DNA from 2 places in the Microbulbifer sp. ALW1 genome. Region 1 is predicted to be linked to the other one. Evidence: riboswitches for the same ligand, from Rfam matches in the RefSeq annotation. Region 1 holds a riboswitch; the other holds the start of a gene.
The links. A riboswitch is a leader RNA that binds a small molecule or an ion and turns the genes downstream of it on or off. The one in region 1 is predicted to bind thiamine pyrophosphate.
Positions count from the first base shown of each region.

Region 1 (8,406 bases):
TTCTTAGCTCCGAATCATCGAGCTTTTTAAACTCTCCTGTGGCGGAAGTGCACCGGGTATCCGTTTTCGAAACCGCTGTGAATACATCCCTGTACGCTGCGTCGGCGACGTCCCTGTCGCCGACGCTTTCGAAAACGGATCCCCGGCACACTACCTTCAGTCGAACCTATTGGGCTTCGTATGAAGGTTATTTCGTCGGAGTGCAAGGGGTAAGTTGGAAGGGCGAGTACCGGGAGTGGCTTTTCAGGAGCGTCGCAAACAGGATGTTTGCGCCGCAGCGCCCAGGGATGGGTTCACAGCGGTCCTGAAAAGCCACTCCCGGTGCTTGGCCGCCACAGAAGGGATTCAGTGCGTTTTACTGGGTATGATCCGAAGTAATTAACCCATTCGCCGCAATTGCCTTGTGAATACGGGTGCACGTCTTGGCGAACCTGGAGACTTCACCAAGAGTCGGTTTCTCATCCGCATCCAGGCGGCTTTCCCATTCCTCGATCTCCTGATCCAGATACTCCAACAACTTCTTCGCGCAGCCCTGGCAAGGGCCCGCACATAGCTCGGCTGCCGGCATGGTGAAGGGCAGGGTGGTGCGGACTTCCGAGATGATCTCGCGCATGGCGGTACTGGTATCGGGCTTCATGGCTCCAGTTTAGGGTAGCCAGAACAACGCCCTAATTCGCTGATTATGTCCCTAAATGACCAGCTGCAGGCCCGTGACTACTGGGTTTAAGCCTGTCATATGGGTAGACTGGCCATCGCTCAAAAACCGTTCGAACGAATACGTTCGCATTAATATCAGTCACTGTTCAAAGCGTGGGGGTAGTCCTTGGCGGAGCTGGGTTCGCTGTTAAGCCTGATGCCAGACCAGAGCCCCGGCCTTGCCCTTGGGCTGTTACTTGCTGTCTGCGTGGTCAGCGCGTTTATCTCCGCGGTGACCGGCGGCGCGGGCGGCATTTTGATGTTTGCCGCATTGAACGTGGTTATTCCGTTGCGTGCCCTGGTGCCGATTCACGGCGCCGTGCAGCTGCTGAATAATCTCGCGCGCGTTGCCTACGTGCGCGAACATATCCGCTGGGAGCAATGCATACCGTTCTTTATTGGTTGCACCCTGGGCTCCGCTGCTATGACCCTGGGGCTAGCCAATCTCGACTGGAAACAGCTGCCGTTGGTGTTGCTGGCAGTGCTGATTTTCTACACCGTTTTCAAACCGAAAAAACTGCCGGAAATCCGACTGAAGCCGCGCAATTTTTTCTGGGTGGGCATCGCTACCGGTACATTGGGTATTGTCGCCGGTGCGGTAGATCCGCTGCTGGCCGCTTTCTTTGTGCGCAAGGATATGACGCCCAAAGAGATTGTGGCGAACAAATCCGTGATGCAGGCCTGGTGCCACGCACTCAAGGTGCCTGCGTTTATTTATCTGGGATTTGCCTTTTCCGATCATCTGGGGCTGATCCTGCTACTCACCATAGCTGCGGTAATTGGTACCCGCATCGGTATTGCACTATTGAACCGGATCAACAGCGAAGTTTTTTTCAACTTAATGCGCGCGGCACTCGTGATTGCCGGGGCGCGTATTGTTTACCAGTTGTTTGTAGCATAAGAATTTAGGTATATACGATGGCCGATTATCAGATTATTAACCCCTACAACGGCGAGCAGATCGAAGCCTACGACTTCCACACCAAAGAACAAGTAGAGCAGGCGATCCAAACCCTGGTGGCCGGCCGCCAAACCCAGCTGGCCACCCCCGCATTTGAGCGCTCGAATATCCTGATGAAACTTGCCCAGCTAATGCTGGAACGCAAGGAAGACCTGGCCCGTTTGATTTGTGAAGAAACCGGCAAAACCATCAGTGACAGCCGAATCGAAATCGACCGCGCCTACAACACCGCCCTGTCCAGCGCCATGGAAGCCCGTAATATCAACGGCGAAGCCCTCGACTCCGACGCCTTCCCGCCCATGCGCGAAAAAATCGGCGTGGTACTGTGGAAGCCGCTGGGCACCGTGCTGTGCATCACGCCGTTCAACTTCCCGATCAACATCGCAGTACACAAAATCGGCCCCGCCTTTGCCGCAGGCAACACCATCCTGTTCAAACCCGGCCCGCAGAACAAACGTTCCGCGGAGCTGCTGGTAGAACTCTGCTACGCCGCCGGCATGGACAAATCCGTACTGCAAATGCTGATCCCGGATATCGAAGCCACCAGCTACGCGGTGTCCCACCGGGAAATCCAGGCGATCAACTTCACCGGTGGCACCGCCGCCGCCAACGCCATCGCGAAGAACGCCGGCTACAAAAAAATGCTGTTCGAACTCGGCGGCAACGACCCGCTCATCGTCATGCCCGACGCCGACCTCGATGCGGCGGTAAACGCCACCATCAACCAACGCTTTGCCACTGCCGGTCAACGCTGCACCGCCGCCAAACGTTTGTTTGTCCACAGCGAAGTGTTCGATGCTTTCGCCGAAAAACTCGTCACCGCCACCGCCAACCTAAACGTCGGCGACCCCGCTCTTGACGACACCTTCGTCGGCCCCCTGATCCACACCGCCGCTGCCGATGAAGTGGCAGGACGCATCGAATCTGCCGTACAGCGCGGTGCAAATGTTTTGTTTGGTCACAAGCGCGAAGGCAATATCCTCTGGCCAACCATCCTCGACAACGTCGCCGACGACGCCGAACTGGTTGCGGAAGAAACCTTTGGTCCGGTTGTTCCGCTGCGCAAGTTCGATGACGAAGCAGAACTGGTTTCCTTGATCAATAGTTCACCCTTCGGCCTGCAAGCCGGCGTATTCACCCAAAACCTCGCCTTGGCAAAACGTCTATACAACCAACTGGACGTAGGCCTTCTCGCCGTCAACGACGGCCCGGGCTTCCGCGCTGAACATTTCCCCTTCGGCGGTGTAAAAGAAAGCGGCGTAGGCAGAGAAGGCGTGAGCTACGCCATCCGAGAAATGAGCTATCAAAAGACGCTGGTGATCTAACCACTACGAAGCCAGATGGTGAAATCGAAGTCAGAAGTGTGAATCGAAGGCCGGGCGCTGGGTAGTAGCTTTCAGGAGCGTCGGCGACATGGACGTCGCCGACGCAGCGTACAGGGACGTATTCACAGCGGTCCTGAAAGCTACTACCCAGTGACCGGGCGCCACTAGAAGTGCTACGAAGTACAACGGACCTTCAAGCCGCGAAAAACCCAATACGGGGCGCAGAACCACACCTCAAATTCCCAAAGACTTGTCCTTCCGGTCAAATTACCACTATACTCGGCCCCAACTTGTCGGAGTGCCTTTGGGCTGAGATCGCTGTTGCGAGATCCGTTGAACCTGATCGGGGTAACCCCCGCGTAGGGAACAAGATCTGAATTCGCTACTTTTCGTACGCATGTTTGAATCCAGATTTAAATTTGATTTTAAATCTGCGCGTCCGAAACCCGCTCTCCCATCTGCCCCCCGGCATCCACTCACGGATACCATCCATGGAACGTCAGAAATGACGCAAGGGGTCAGCATGTCTCAAGTCGCCGAACCAAAAACCAACACTAATAAAACAAATAAGAAGAGCCGCGCCGAACAGCAGGAAAGTGCCAAAAAATTCCTCGATAACCTCACCGCCCAACAATTCCCCAACTCCCGCAAAGTCTATCTGCAAGGGGAGCACAAAGGCGTCAAGGTCGGCGTTCGCGAAATCTGCCTGGGCCAAAGCCTCGTCGGCGGCGACGAACAAAACCCCGTATTTGAGCCCAATGAACCGTTGCAGGTCTACGACACCGCCGGCCCATACTCCGACCCAGATTACAAACCCAACGTCCGTGAAGGCCTGCCGAAACTGCGCCAGCAATGGATCGAAGCCCGCGACGACACCGAAATACTCGACACCCGCCAGGCCGCCTACAGCCAGAAACGCATGGCCGACCAGGGCCTCGACCATATCCGCTTCGATAACCTGCCCGCACCGCGCAAAGCCAAGCCCGGCAAGAACGTCACCCAGATGCACTACGCGCGCCAGGGCATCATCACCCCGGAGATGGAATTTATCGCCATCCGCGAAAACATGGGTCGCGCGAAAATCGCTGAGGAGCTGACGACAACGGACTATCAGAAAGCTCGCGAAGGCATCTACATTCCGCCACAAATCACCCCGGAATTCGTCCGCCGCGAAGTCGCCGAAGGCCGTGCCATTATCCCCGCGAACATCAATCACACAGAACTGGAACCGATGATCATCGGCCGCAACTTCCTGTGTAAAGTGAACTCCAACATCGGCAACTCCGCGATCACCTCCTCTATCGAAGAAGAAGTGGAAAAACTCGTCTGGTCCATCAAATGGGGCGGCGACACCGTAATGGATCTTTCCACCGGCCAGAACATCCACGAAACCCGCGAATGGATCCTGCGTAACTCACCGGTCCCCATCGGCACCGTACCGATCTACCAGGCCCTGGAAAAAGTCGACGGCATTGCCGAAGACCTCAACTGGGACGTATTCCGCGATACCTTGATTGAACAGGCAGAGCAGGGCGTCGACTACTTCACCATCCACGCCGGCGTATTGCTGCGCTACGTACCTCTCACCGCCAAACGCGTCACCGGCATCGTCTCGCGCGGTGGCTCCATCATGGCCAAATGGTGCCTCGCCCACCACAAAGAAAACTTCCTCTACACCCACTTCGAGGATATTTGTGAAATCCTGAAAGCCTACGACGTCAGCTTCTCATTGGGCGACGGCCTGCGCCCTGGCTGTATCGCCGACGCCAACGACGAAGCCCAGTTCGGCGAACTGCACACCCTCGGCGAACTCACCGAAATTGCCTGGAAACACGACGTCCAAACCATGATCGAAGGCCCCGGCCACGTGCCCATGCACAAGATCAAACAAAACATGGACGAACAGCTGGAGCACTGCCACGGCGCCCCCTTCTATACCCTCGGCCCCCTGACCACCGACATAGCTCCAGGCTACGACCACATTACCTCCGGCATCGGCGCCGCCATGATCGGCAGCATGGGCTGCGCCATGCTCTGCTACGTAACCCCCAAAGAGCACCTCGGCCTGCCCAACAAAGAAGACGTAAAAGAAGGCCTAATGGCCTACAAAATCGCCGCCCACGCCGCCGACCTCGCCAAAGGCCACCCCCGCGCCTACAAACGCGACGACGCCCTCTCCAAAGCCCGCTTCGAATTCCGCTGGGAAGACCAATTCAACCTCGGCCTCGACCCCGAACGCGCGCGCATGTACCACGATGAAACCCTGCCAAAAGAATCCGGCAAGGTCGCCCACTTCTGCTCCATGTGTGGCCCGAAATTCTGTTCAATGAAAATTACCCAAGACGTCCGTGACTACGCGGCAAAGCAGGAAGCAGAAGCCAGCAAGGGCATGGAAGAAATGTCCATAAAATTTATGGATATGGGCTCCGAGATCTACCACAAGGGTTGATTTCGGGCGATAGAAAGCACAGAGCTAAAAGCGAAGGCAGCGATGCGGGTAAGCCTTTGCCAGACCTTCTGCGAGAGGGACCTCGCAGAAGAGCCCCCATGGATGGGTTAAGGGGGGGCGCCTAGCCCGTGTCTGGCAAAGGCTTACCCGTAGCGCTGCCGCCCCTAAGCTATCCGACTGAGTACCACGGACCCCAAAGTGGCAGAGAAAAACTTAAATATCGCAGTGGCAGGCGCTGGACTGATGGGGCGCCTTCTGTCCTGGCGTTTGTCTGAAAAAGGCCACCAGATAACCTTGTTCGACTCCGGTAGTTTGGAAAGCCCAGCGGGCGCCTGCCACACCGCCGCCGGCATGATCTCGCCACTCTCCGAACTGTTCCACTGCCCACTCCCCATCTATCAACTCGGCATGCAAAGCCTGCAATACTGGCCAGATTGGGCAAAACAGCTGGAACAGGCGACTGGCACTAAAGTCGATTATCGCGAAAAAGGCAGCATCCTCATCGCCCACCCACAAGACCGCAGCGAACTCCTGCAATTCCAACAGGAGCTCAACGCCAAACTGGGCTCGGATAACCGCGACCAACTGCAATGGCTAGACAACAACGCCCTGCGAGACCTAGAGCCTGAACTCGACCGCTTCGACCAGGGCCTGTACCTCGCCTCCGAAGCCGACATCGACAACCGCAAACTACTGCCGGCGCTGCTCAAAGCGCTCAAGCAAAGCGAAATCGAAATCCGCGAAAACACCCCGGTAGATTGCGCCCCCGAAACAATCCAGACCGAAAACGGCAACGAATACTTCGACTTGGTCATCGACACCCGCGGCCTCGGTGCAAAAAATCAGATCAATGGCCTGCGCGGCGTCCGCGGCGAAGTCATGGTCGTAGAAACCCCGGAAGTGCAATTAAACCGCCCCGTGCGCCTGCTGCATCCCAGATACCAACTCTACGCCGTACCCAGAGCCAACAATCAGACAGTCATCGGCGCCACCGAAATCGAAAGCGAAGACAGGAGCCCCATATCCCTGCGCTCCACCATGGAACTCTCCAGCGCACTCTATTCGATTCACCCCGCATTCGCCGAAGCCCGTGTCATTGAAACCCGCGTCAATTGCCGTCCCGCCACCATGGATAACTTACCGGTAGTGGAAAGTGAGCCGGGTCTTATCCGAATCAATGGCCTTTTCCGCCACGGCTACCTGCTAGCCCCCGCGCTGGTAGCCCAGGCCGAAAGCGAAATTTTCAAATTCATCCAAACGACAGAACAGGTGACCTGATGCAATTACTGGTCAACGGTGAACAACGCAATTTTGAAAGTGAAACATCATTGTCGGAATTGTTGCTACAACTGGGCTACAGCGGCGAGACATTCGCTGTTGCCTTAAACGGCAACTTCGTGCCCCGTGCCACCTACGAGCAAACATTGCTGAATGCGGGTGATAGCCTGGATATCGTCGCCCCGGTAGTCGGAGGCTGAAAGGAGAGAGCACATGGCCGATAAACTGAAACTCTACAGCAAGGTATTCGATAGCCGTTTACTGGTAGGCACCGCACTCTATCCGTCACCGGCGATCATGCGCGAATCCGTCGCCGCCTCCGGATCGGAAATCATTACCCTCTCCCTGCGCCGCCAGAGCCCAGCGCAGCAGCAGGGAAAAATGATCTGGGACTATATTCAGGATTCCGGTTGCCAGTTGTTGCCCAACACCGCCGGCTGCAAAACCCCGAAAGAAGTCATCGCCCTGGCAGAAATGAGCCGAGAAATTTTCGGTACTGACTGGCTCAAGCTGGAAGTGATCGGCGATGACTACAACTTGCAACCGGATCCTTTCGGGCTGATCGAGGCCGCGCGGGAGCTGATCAATCGGGGCTTCAAGGTATTACCCTATTGCACCGACGATCTGGTGGTATGCCGCAAATTACTGGATGTAGGTTGCCAAGTACTGATGCCCTGGGGTTCTCCCATCGGCACTGGTCGCGGCCTGATGAACAAATACAATTTGCAGACGCTACGTGAGCGGCTGCCGGATACGCCGCTGATTATCGATGCGGGTATCGGCGCGCCGTCCCAGGCGTGTGAAGCCATGGAAATGGGCTTCGATGCGGTACTGCTCAACACCGCCATCGCCAAAGCCCAGAACCCGGTACTGATGGCGGAGTCCTTCAAGCTTGCTGTACAGTCTGGCCGCGCCGCACGCAATGCGGGGCTGATGCTCAAGCGCCAGACCGCCAGCCCCAGTACTCCGACACTGGATATGCCGTTCTGGCAGCAGACTCTCAGCGCCGAACATATCGAGAAAAATGGCGAGGGGGAGAAAGTCGAGGGGGAAAAAGGCGAGGGGGAAAAAGGCGAGGGCGAGAAGGTATGAACGATACAGAACACCAGCGCCCAATTGTCTGGACCATCGCCGGCAGTGATTCCGGTGGCGGTGCGGGTATTCAGGCGGACCTGCTCACCATGCACGATCTCGGCGTCCACGGGTGCAGTGCCATCACTGCGAATACCGCCCAGAACACCCTTGGTGTGCCAGCGATCAATGCGGTATCCGATGAGGTGCTGCAATCGCAGCTGGACGCGCTGCTCGCCGATCTCAAACCCGCCGCCATCAAGATCGGCCTGCTGGCAAATGCCGGACAGGTTCGTCTGGTGGCCGAGTTCCTGCGCGCGTTGAAACCCCGTGGTGAGACAATCCCGGTGATCTACGACCCGGTCGCCGTCGCCACCAGCGGCGCACAGTTGACCGAAGACAGCACTGGCGCTGCCGTACTGAGCGAGCTGCTGCCCCTGTGCGACCTGATCACACCCAACAGTATTGAGTTGGAATGGCTGGCCGGAACTGGTGCTGACAGCGCAGAAGCCATTCTCAAGGCCGCACACAAGGTGCGAGGCAATCGACACGTGGCTCTGCTGGTGACCGGTGGCCACTTTGAACTTGAACCGGGTACTACGGCAGACCTGTTGTGCTCCGGATCC
Region 1 covers NZ_CP047569.1:3,755,683-3,764,088, reverse strand. The annotation lists gene GRX76_RS15575 (hypothetical protein) at 356-637, opposite strand; gene GRX76_RS15570 (sulfite exporter TauE/SafE family protein) at 824-1,597, shown strand; gene GRX76_RS15565 (aldehyde dehydrogenase family protein) at 1,615-2,982, shown strand; TPP riboswitch at 3,267-3,365, shown strand; gene thiC (phosphomethylpyrimidine synthase ThiC) at 3,506-5,431, shown strand; gene thiO (glycine oxidase ThiO) at 5,630-6,709, shown strand; gene thiS (sulfur carrier protein ThiS) at 6,709-6,909, shown strand; gene GRX76_RS15545 (thiazole synthase) at 6,923-7,801, shown strand; gene thiE (thiamine phosphate synthase) at 7,798-8,406, shown strand, end outside.

Region 2 (8,406 bases), 1.9 Mb from region 1:
CCTGACCTGGGAAATCAGCAGCCGCTGGAAAGTCGCCGGGCGCTACAAATACCTTTCCGGTACGCCAGATGATCTGTTTATTATCCACTCAGACGTCTTGGGAGTAGGGCAGCCTCTACGCTACTCGAAGGAGATCATTGAGCGGAATGTCGGCCGCACCAGTGGAGCCGGTTCGTTGAACGTTCGTGTTGACTACCGGCGTGCATTCGGTCCCATCGATGTAACCGCCTTTCTCGATGTCATCAACGTAACGGCCGCGTCGTCGAGCGATGAGTCTGAGTTTGACTACCGCCGGGGAGTTGTAGTACACGATGATAGTGAAGCCGAGCCGCTTATTGGCCTGCGGTTGGACTATGCCTGGTAGATAGTGCCTGGTAAATCAGGCGTGGTAATCAGGCCTGGTAAATCGTATTTGGTAATGGGGAACAGTAGATGGTACATGCGCTTGGTGCGGCGCCGATTAGAGTGTTGATCGTCGAAGATAGCCGCGGCATTTGCGAGAATATTGCCGCGTATCTTGAAAGGTATAACTATGTTATGGATTTTGCCTATGACGGTATCAGCGCTATGCACCTGGCGTTGACCAATACGTTCGATGTTATTGTTCTCGACCTGAAGCTTCCTGGGATGGATGGCCTGAGTTTCTGTCAAAAGCTGCGAGCGGATGCTCAATTAGACACGCCCGTGCTTATGCTGACTGCGAGAGATACGCTGGACGATAAGCTCAAGGGATTCGAAGCGGGGGCGGATGACTATCTGATCAAACCGTTCGCATTACAAGAGCTGCATGCGCGACTGCAGGCGCTGTTCAAACGTAGTCGCGGTAAAACCGCTAATCTGTTAACGGTAGGGGACCTGACTCTGAATCGGTCTACGCTGCAAGTGCATCGCGCGGGGTTACACATCGATCTCACACCTGCTGGTATGCGGCTACTGCAGAGATTGATGGAAGTGGCGCCGTCTGTTGTGGTTCGCGATGATCTCGAATCCTTGCTGTGGGCGGATGAGCGCCCCGATGGTGATGCGCTTCGCTCGCACATGTACAAGCTGCGGCAGGCGATCGATCGACCGTTTGATCGCCCGCTGATCCATACGGTGCATCGTATCGGCTATCGCATTGCAGAGGACGCTCAATAATGTACAAGTACAGTTTACGCAAGCGTGTCGCCATTGCCTTTGCGATGTGTGTTGCTGTACTTAGTGTGGTCTGGGGGTTCGCGTTCTTTTCTGCAATCCGGTTGAGCGAAGACCATGTCTTGGCGCATCAGCTGCAGCGCGCCGCCGAAAGCTATCCCTCCCTGTCACTGAACCTTCGCGGATACGATGAGGTTGCTAGCTTGCCGGAATCACTACGGGAATGGGCGCAGACAAACCCCGATGAAGGGTTGTATGAATTCGATACCGAGGAGCTGCATGTCGCGGTAATAGCTGCCGACAACGCACAGCGACGTGCATTTGTAGTTTTTGACGTTGCCGGTATTGAGGCTGCATCTTCAGAGGATTGGTGGTGGCTGCTCGTGATCACCGGGGTCGTGGGGGCGCTCGGTGCGCTAGGTTTCGGGCTGGGTGTTGTGGTGATGCGTAGAGCTGTCGCCCCTGTTGTGCAACTCGCGAACGTGGTTGCGGACATCGACCCGGAAAAGCTATCGGCCGAGGATTATAAACGCATAGAGTCCAGCCGGTTTGGCGATGATGAGGTTGGCGTACTCGCCAGGACCATTGAGAAGACGCTTGAGCGGATCAGCGAATTTGTTGAGAGGGAGCGATACTTTACCGGTTCAGCCAGTCATGAGTTGCGAACGCCGGTCACCGTGATACTGGGCGCGCTTGAGCTGTTGGAAGAAAGTGATCTGTCGGCGACCGATAGTAAGGCGGTAGATCGAGTGCGGTGCGCGGCGCTCGAAATGAAAGCCACGATTGAAATGTTCTTGTGCCTCGCTCGCGAAACCGACAATGGGTTGTATGACGAGCAGTTTTTAGTGATGCCGCTGGTAAGCCAGGCGATAGATCAGCAGCGCCACCTGTTGAACGGCAAGTTCGTCGATGTTGAAATCGATGATTTATCAAAACCCATCGCCTGCGGACATTCCCAGGCTTTTTCTATCGCGGTCAATAATCTGGTGCGAAATGCATTTCAGCACACGCTAGACGGACAGGGGCCGATCACGATTCACATCAGAGAGCGCGCGCTGTTCGTCACCAATCAGGTCAGTAGTGAAGCTAGTGAGCGGCACACAACGACCGAGGCGTCGTCTCAAGGATATGGGCTGGGTCTGGGTATCGTTCAACGGCTGTGTGAACGCAATGGCTGGTCGTTTTCTTTGCACGCTGATGAGGCGCGTGTAGCGGCCCGCCTTTCGTGGTGACGAGGGCAGACCGCAACACTGATAGTCTAACTGAAAGCCTAATAAAAACTCGCCAGCAGTTCAGTGATTTCTGTGTCCAGCGCAGATTGCTCGATCTGCGGTGAGGCACTTTCGGGGGAATGGGAGAATTGGACCGCATACCAGAGCACGGAAAGGTAGCGGTAAGTTCGCTTCCAGTGGTCCAGTCTGGTCAGGTCGGCTTCACACGCTGGCCGCAGCAAGTATTCGGTGAGTAGTGTCCGCTGCTGTTGCCGATCCAGATCGTATCCCACGGTTACTGTCGCAAGGTCAAAGAAGGGGTCGCCGCACGCGGCGTATTCCCAGTCTATGGCCCGGAGCTGGCCGGAGATATCCTTTAGCAGGTTGTTGGGCAGCAGGTCGTTATGGCAAAGCCGATAGCTTTCTGGGCATGTGCTGCTTTGCTTAAGCTGCAGTTCCATTAATTGGTGTAGCTGGGCCAGCACCGGGAAGAAATCCGTATTTCTGTCGATGCACTGCCAGTAGCGGTTCGCCTTGTCGGCAATATCCAGTTGCACGGAAATCGGCGGCAGCTGGTGAATCTGCTGTAGCAATTGCGCGAGTTGGGCAAAAGCCTGGGGCTGGTTGATATCCAGCGGCGCGCCGTCGACAAACTGGGTCAGCAGGTAGCGGTGAGCCGGATCCACATACACCAGCGGTGCACACAGGTCTTTCGGACTCGCTTGCTGCAGTGCCTCTGCCTCGGCGGCGCGGTTGAGATCAAGCGCAAGGGAGTTGGGAGCGTTAATGCGCAGTACCAGCGTTTTATCGCCCGCATCAATCAGAAAGCTGCGGTTGGTGAGCCCGCCTTCCAGCGAGCGAATCAGTTTGGGCGGTCTGTCACTCCATCGTTGCCACTCGTTGGCAATGAGATGTTCGACGCTCTGGTTCATGCGGTAACCGTCTGTTCCTGGCTGCCAGTTTGTTTTTGGTACAGCGCATACCACTGGAAAAATCCGATAATGACCAGGATCACGTACAGCACAAACAGCAGTGCTGTGAGATACAGCTCGCGGTCGATATACAGATAAATCGCGGCACCGTCGATGACGATCCAGTAAAGCCAGTTTTCCAGTACCTTGCGGGTGACCATATAGGTGGTTACCACGGCACCCCAGGTAGTGAAGGAGTCCAGGTAAGGCAGGGCGGCGCTGGTGTAGTTATCCAGTACGTAACCAAATATCAGGGTGAGTACGCCCACTCCCGTAAATGCAGAGAAATGCATGGCGGCGGACCAGCGGTGGATATGCAGCTTTTCACCTTCTTTATTGCGGTGTCGCCACTGCCACCAGCCGTACACGGCAATCACCAGATAAAAAATCTGTAGCGCCGATTCCATCAACAGGCTGACGTCCCAGAACAGGAACAGGTAGATGGCAGTACTGGCAAAGGCTGCGTACCAGCACAGGATATTTTCCCGCATTGCCAGCAGCAGATAGGTCAGCGCCAGTACCACCGCTGCCAGTTCCCACAGGGTCATGGCGGCGTAGGCGGTGGCGATGGCTTCGCGGATTTCCGGGGAGAACATGGATCAGAGTCCAATGTTGGGGTTCAGGTCGCCGTCGATAAATTTGCACACGAAGATCGCGCGTCCGAACTGCTCCCAGGATTTGCGCATTTCCGCTTTCAGGACATCCATCACCACATCGTAATCACCGAATACCTGGGTGCTCATGGTGTTGGAGATTACCTGCAGCTGCGGCTGTTCGTTCAGACGCTGGATAAAATCCTTGATGGCCGGAATGTACTCGTCTTTCAGCGGGTACATGCTGATATCTACGGAGAGTTGCATATCAAATCTCTTGAGTTATAGGGGCGTTCCATTGAACTTGTGCGAGGCGGTACCGATACCGGGTATACCTTTGCGCGACACGCCGTGAACCCATCCATGGGGGCTCGGCTGCGGCCATCCAGGCCGCAGACGGTCTCGCAAAGGTATACCCGGCATCGGTACCTTCATAGCAAGTTCAGTTCACTAAATCAAAATGTATAGCTGCCGGAGATACCCGCAGTGCGCGGTTCTCCCAGCTGGTAGTAGGCTTCCGGCACGTAGCCGTTGGCCGGATTGTTGCCGAACTGATTGCTGAAATAGAAACCGCGAGTGTAGATCACTTCGTCGGTGAGGTTTCTGCCCCACAGGGACAGATCCCAGTTGTCGCCGCGGTAGGTGAGGCGCGCATTGACTAGTTCGTAGGCGGTGGATTTTTCGTTGTGGCTGTTGGAGAAGTAGAAGTCGTCTTTGCCTTCCAGTTCCACGCGCGCCGTCAGGTTGCTGGTCAGTGCGTACTCGGCACCGGTGAAGTACTGGTAGTTGGGGGCGTGGGCCAGGTCGCGGCCGCTGAGGTCCACCGGCGAAGCTTCCCCGGTATTGTCATCGCGTCCATCGACGTGGGTGCTGCTGACAAAGTTTTCGAATTCCGCATTCAGCCAGCCGAAGGTGGCGAAGAGTTGCAGGGCATCGCTGGCCTGGAAGTTGATTTCCGCTTCGATACCGGTGCTGTGACCACCGGCAGCATTGGCCAGGTAGTCATCGAAGGAAAAGTCGTCCGGGTTGAAGATGGACTGCTTGGCCTGAACGTCGCTGCGGTCTTGGTAAAAGGCGGCGACCTGGGCCTGCAGGCGGCTTTCCAGCCAATCACCTTTTACCCCGAACTCGTAGTTCAGCATGCTTTCGGTTTCGAACAGGAAGGTGTCGCTGCCGATGGCCGGGTTGTTTTCCGAGGCAGAAATAATGCGACCGTTGACACCGCCGGCCTTGTAGCCGCGGGACAGGGTGCCGTAAAGCATGGTGTTGTCGGTGGCGTTGAACTGCAGGGTGATATTGCCGCCCCACAGGTCTTCGCTGGTATCGCTGGTGACCGCAAGCGAGTCACTGTAGTCCGCGCGGCGCTGCTCCAGGCGCAGGCCGGCAATCAGTTCGAAGCGCGCATTCAGGGCGGTATTCAGCTGCCCGTAAATGGCCGCATTGTCGGTATCGAATTGGCTGGCGAAGCTGGCGTTGCGTTCCAGTGCTTCTTCCTCGGTGCGCAGGTATGCACCGGCCACCCAGCCGGTGCTGCCGCCGAACAGCCGACTTTCGTCGGTGGAGACCAGGCGCACGTCGACGCTCAGGTTGTCGCGGTCGCGCAGGTAGTTGTCGGTGGAGCTGTATTCCCAGGGGTGAAAGCCCACATGAGTCCAGTCTTCGTCATAGCCGTATTCGGTATCGGAGGTGGCGGCGCTCAGTACGGATTTGACGGTGAACAGTTCGTTGCCGGACCAAAGTCCGCTCACTGCGCCGGCGAGGGCTTCCTGACGGTCCCAGCCCGGCTGGTCGGACAGGGTGTTGCGGGAGTTATCCAGCGTAAAGGCGTCGTAGCCGTTGTCCGCGTCCAGGTAGAAGAGGGTGAAGTCCAGTTGCAGGTCGTCACTGGCCTGGTAGCGCAGCTTGCCGCGGGCCACGGTCTCATCAATATTGTTGGTGTCTTTGCGGTCCAGGTAGCGGTTGTGCACATAGCCGTCGGACTGCTGATTCTGTATCGCGAAGCGGTAGCTTAATTGCTCTGACAGTGGGCCACTGGTGACCGCAGAAAGAGTGTGGGAACCGTAGCGGGCGGCTTCGGCGGATACTTTTGCAAAGGTTTCCGCAGTCGGTGCATTGCTGGTCATGCTCACCAGACCCGCCAGCGCGTTGGCGCCATACACGGTGCCCTGCGGGCCGCGCAGGATTTCCACCTGCTGCATATCCAGGGTGCTGGCGGCGAGGCCGAGGCCGGTAAAGTCGATGCCGTCGACAATCAGGCCAACGGACGGATTCACCGGGTCGATAAACTGGCTGCGCTCGCCGATACCGCGGATCTGCACGAAGCGGCCACGAGAGGCACCGCTGGAAAAATTCACGTTGGGCGCCAGATTCAGCAGTTGCTCAAGATTGGTCGCGCCGCGGGTTTCAATGACGGCGGTATCCAAAACACTCACACTGGTGGGGGTGTCAAACTGGCTGGCCGTGCGCAGCTGGCTGGTAACCACCACTTCTTCGATGGCGGTTTCCGCAGCGGCAGGCACGCTGGCCAGGGCTGTGGCAGTGGCGATCGCCTGGGCGACAGGCTTGATACCGGATTTGGTTCTGGGCTTGATGCAGTTATTGGAATTCATGGCTCTCTCGAACAAATAAGTGAGAGACCCGGAGTGCGACGTGAAGAGGGGAGCTTGTGGACTACCTATTCCTACGCCGGTATTAGCCGGATCAGGTTCAAGGGTTTGCGGGCCAGACCGATATGATCTGGCGGCATCTCAGGCGGTTGCCACCCCTTAGGTTTTGCGGGCGCGATGGTAGCAGATATGCAGAAGTGTCGGAACTGGTGAATGTGAACCCCAGCAGCCGCCAGGTCGAGGACGGGGCTTGCTTCTGTGGCTACTTCTGGACCTGCTTCGGCGGCGCTTCTCCTGCAGGTTGTGGATGCTGCTCTAGCAGCTGCGCCCGCTGCTTCTTCAGTCGATCCAGCTTTCTCTCACCTTCAGCCAGCTGCTCCGGTGATACTCCGCCCTGCCGTCCCAGTGCGATCATGTCTTTTAAATCGGCGATTTTTTTGGCCGAAGCGGCGGCAAAAGAGGCGTACACCTGCTGCTGCTGACGCGCTTCGTACGCCTGATACAGCTTGTGGTCTGCCAGCTCTTGGGTGGTGGGAGCAACCCGATCGCTGGGCCTGGGGGCCAGAGGGGGCATGCGCGGGTCGCCTGCGGCCATAGTCTGGCGCAGCGAGGTAACCGCGCTGGGTTCTGTCTCCTGAGGCCCTTTGCTGGCGGTTTTCGGTTGTGCAGGTTGCTGGTCGGATGACTGCAAGGGGGAGGATGAGGGACTCCGCTTGGCGATTGCGTCAGCTTTTTGCGATGACTGCCCAGAGCCATTGGTGGGGACACCATTAGCCGCTGTCGGCCAAACCCCAGACCAATAGACACCGAGAAGAGCTGCGGAAATAAATGCGAAGGTGATTAACTGGCGCGTCATGATGCGTTCTTCCGGTTTATTTCTCTGTGTATTTCGATGTGGGCGGCTTCCCGAGATTCGTGCAGTAACTGTTGGAACGTCTGCTGTAGCTTTTGCTGCGCAATGGCGTTGGCAGCCCGGTAGCGCACTGACTCGCCGTCTGCCGGTTGAAAACCGGTTTCCCGCTGGTCTACCAAGAGTATTTCCCAGTAAAGCACTTTGCCGTTCTGGGGGCTGCGAACGGGTCGGGAAACCTGATGGGGTGTTTGCACAAATGCCAGCGCCTTGCTCCAGTGATCCTCACGGCTGTTGCGGTCTATCCACCCCAGTGCGCCACCGGAGGCTTTGTCTTCGGCCTGGGAGTAACGTGTTACGGCTTCCGCAAAGGACAAGCCGCCCTGAATTTCTGCGTACACCTGGTCCGCTAGCTCCTGGCTGTCCAGGCGAATGTGATAGGCATGAACTTTTTCCACCCGGGTAAATTTGTCCCGGTGGCGCCAGTAATAGTTTGCAATTTCCTCAGCGGTGACCTGTCTGGCGAGGGCCTGCAGTTTGGGGTTTTCGTCGTGGATATCCTGTAGCAATCCCATTTGGCGCAGGCCGGATTCTCGCACCAGTGCATCTTCCACACACTGCTTGATGATCGTGCGAGAGAGTTCACTCACACCGGATTGGCGCTCAAACCAGTCGAGTACAAATTCCATGGTTAACTGCTGCCGGATCGCCTCGCGAATGAAGTCCTGATTCAGGTTGTGCATTTGTACCTTGAGCTGCATATTTTGGCGGCGGTACAAGTCCCACAGCGTCAGCTGCCGCTCAGCTTGTTGCGGATGAAAACGATACCGGGCCAGTACCAGATTTTTTGCTTGTTGCTGCTGTTGTGGCGTCATCGAAGTGTAAAGTTGCTGTTGCAGCCGCAGCGCTGGCGCCAGGTATTCGGTATCGATGGATAGCGGTGCGGTAAGGAAGTCCAGGACGTCGCCAGTACCAGTATTGCGCATGTCGTTTTGCAGTGATTCGCTGAAAGCGCTGCGAATGAGGCGGAACAGCTGTTGC
Region 2 covers NZ_CP047569.1:1,890,476-1,898,881, forward strand. The annotation lists gene GRX76_RS07670 (TonB-dependent receptor) at 1-364, shown strand, start outside; gene GRX76_RS07675 (response regulator transcription factor) at 460-1,137, shown strand; gene GRX76_RS07680 (HAMP domain-containing sensor histidine kinase) at 1,137-2,366, shown strand; gene GRX76_RS07685 (choline kinase family protein) at 2,405-3,277, opposite strand; gene pnuC (nicotinamide riboside transporter PnuC) at 3,274-3,912, opposite strand; gene GRX76_RS07695 (YkoF family thiamine/hydroxymethylpyrimidine-binding protein) at 3,916-4,176, opposite strand; gene GRX76_RS07700 (TonB-dependent receptor) at 4,365-6,518, opposite strand; TPP riboswitch at 6,570-6,685, opposite strand; gene GRX76_RS07705 (hypothetical protein) at 6,778-7,371, opposite strand; gene GRX76_RS07710 (peptidylprolyl isomerase) at 7,368-8,406, opposite strand, start outside.
Region 2: it holds a riboswitch for thiamine pyrophosphate, as region 1 does, so the genes downstream of both, GRX76_RS07700 (TonB-dependent receptor) here and thiC (phosphomethylpyrimidine synthase ThiC) in region 1, are expected to answer to the same signal.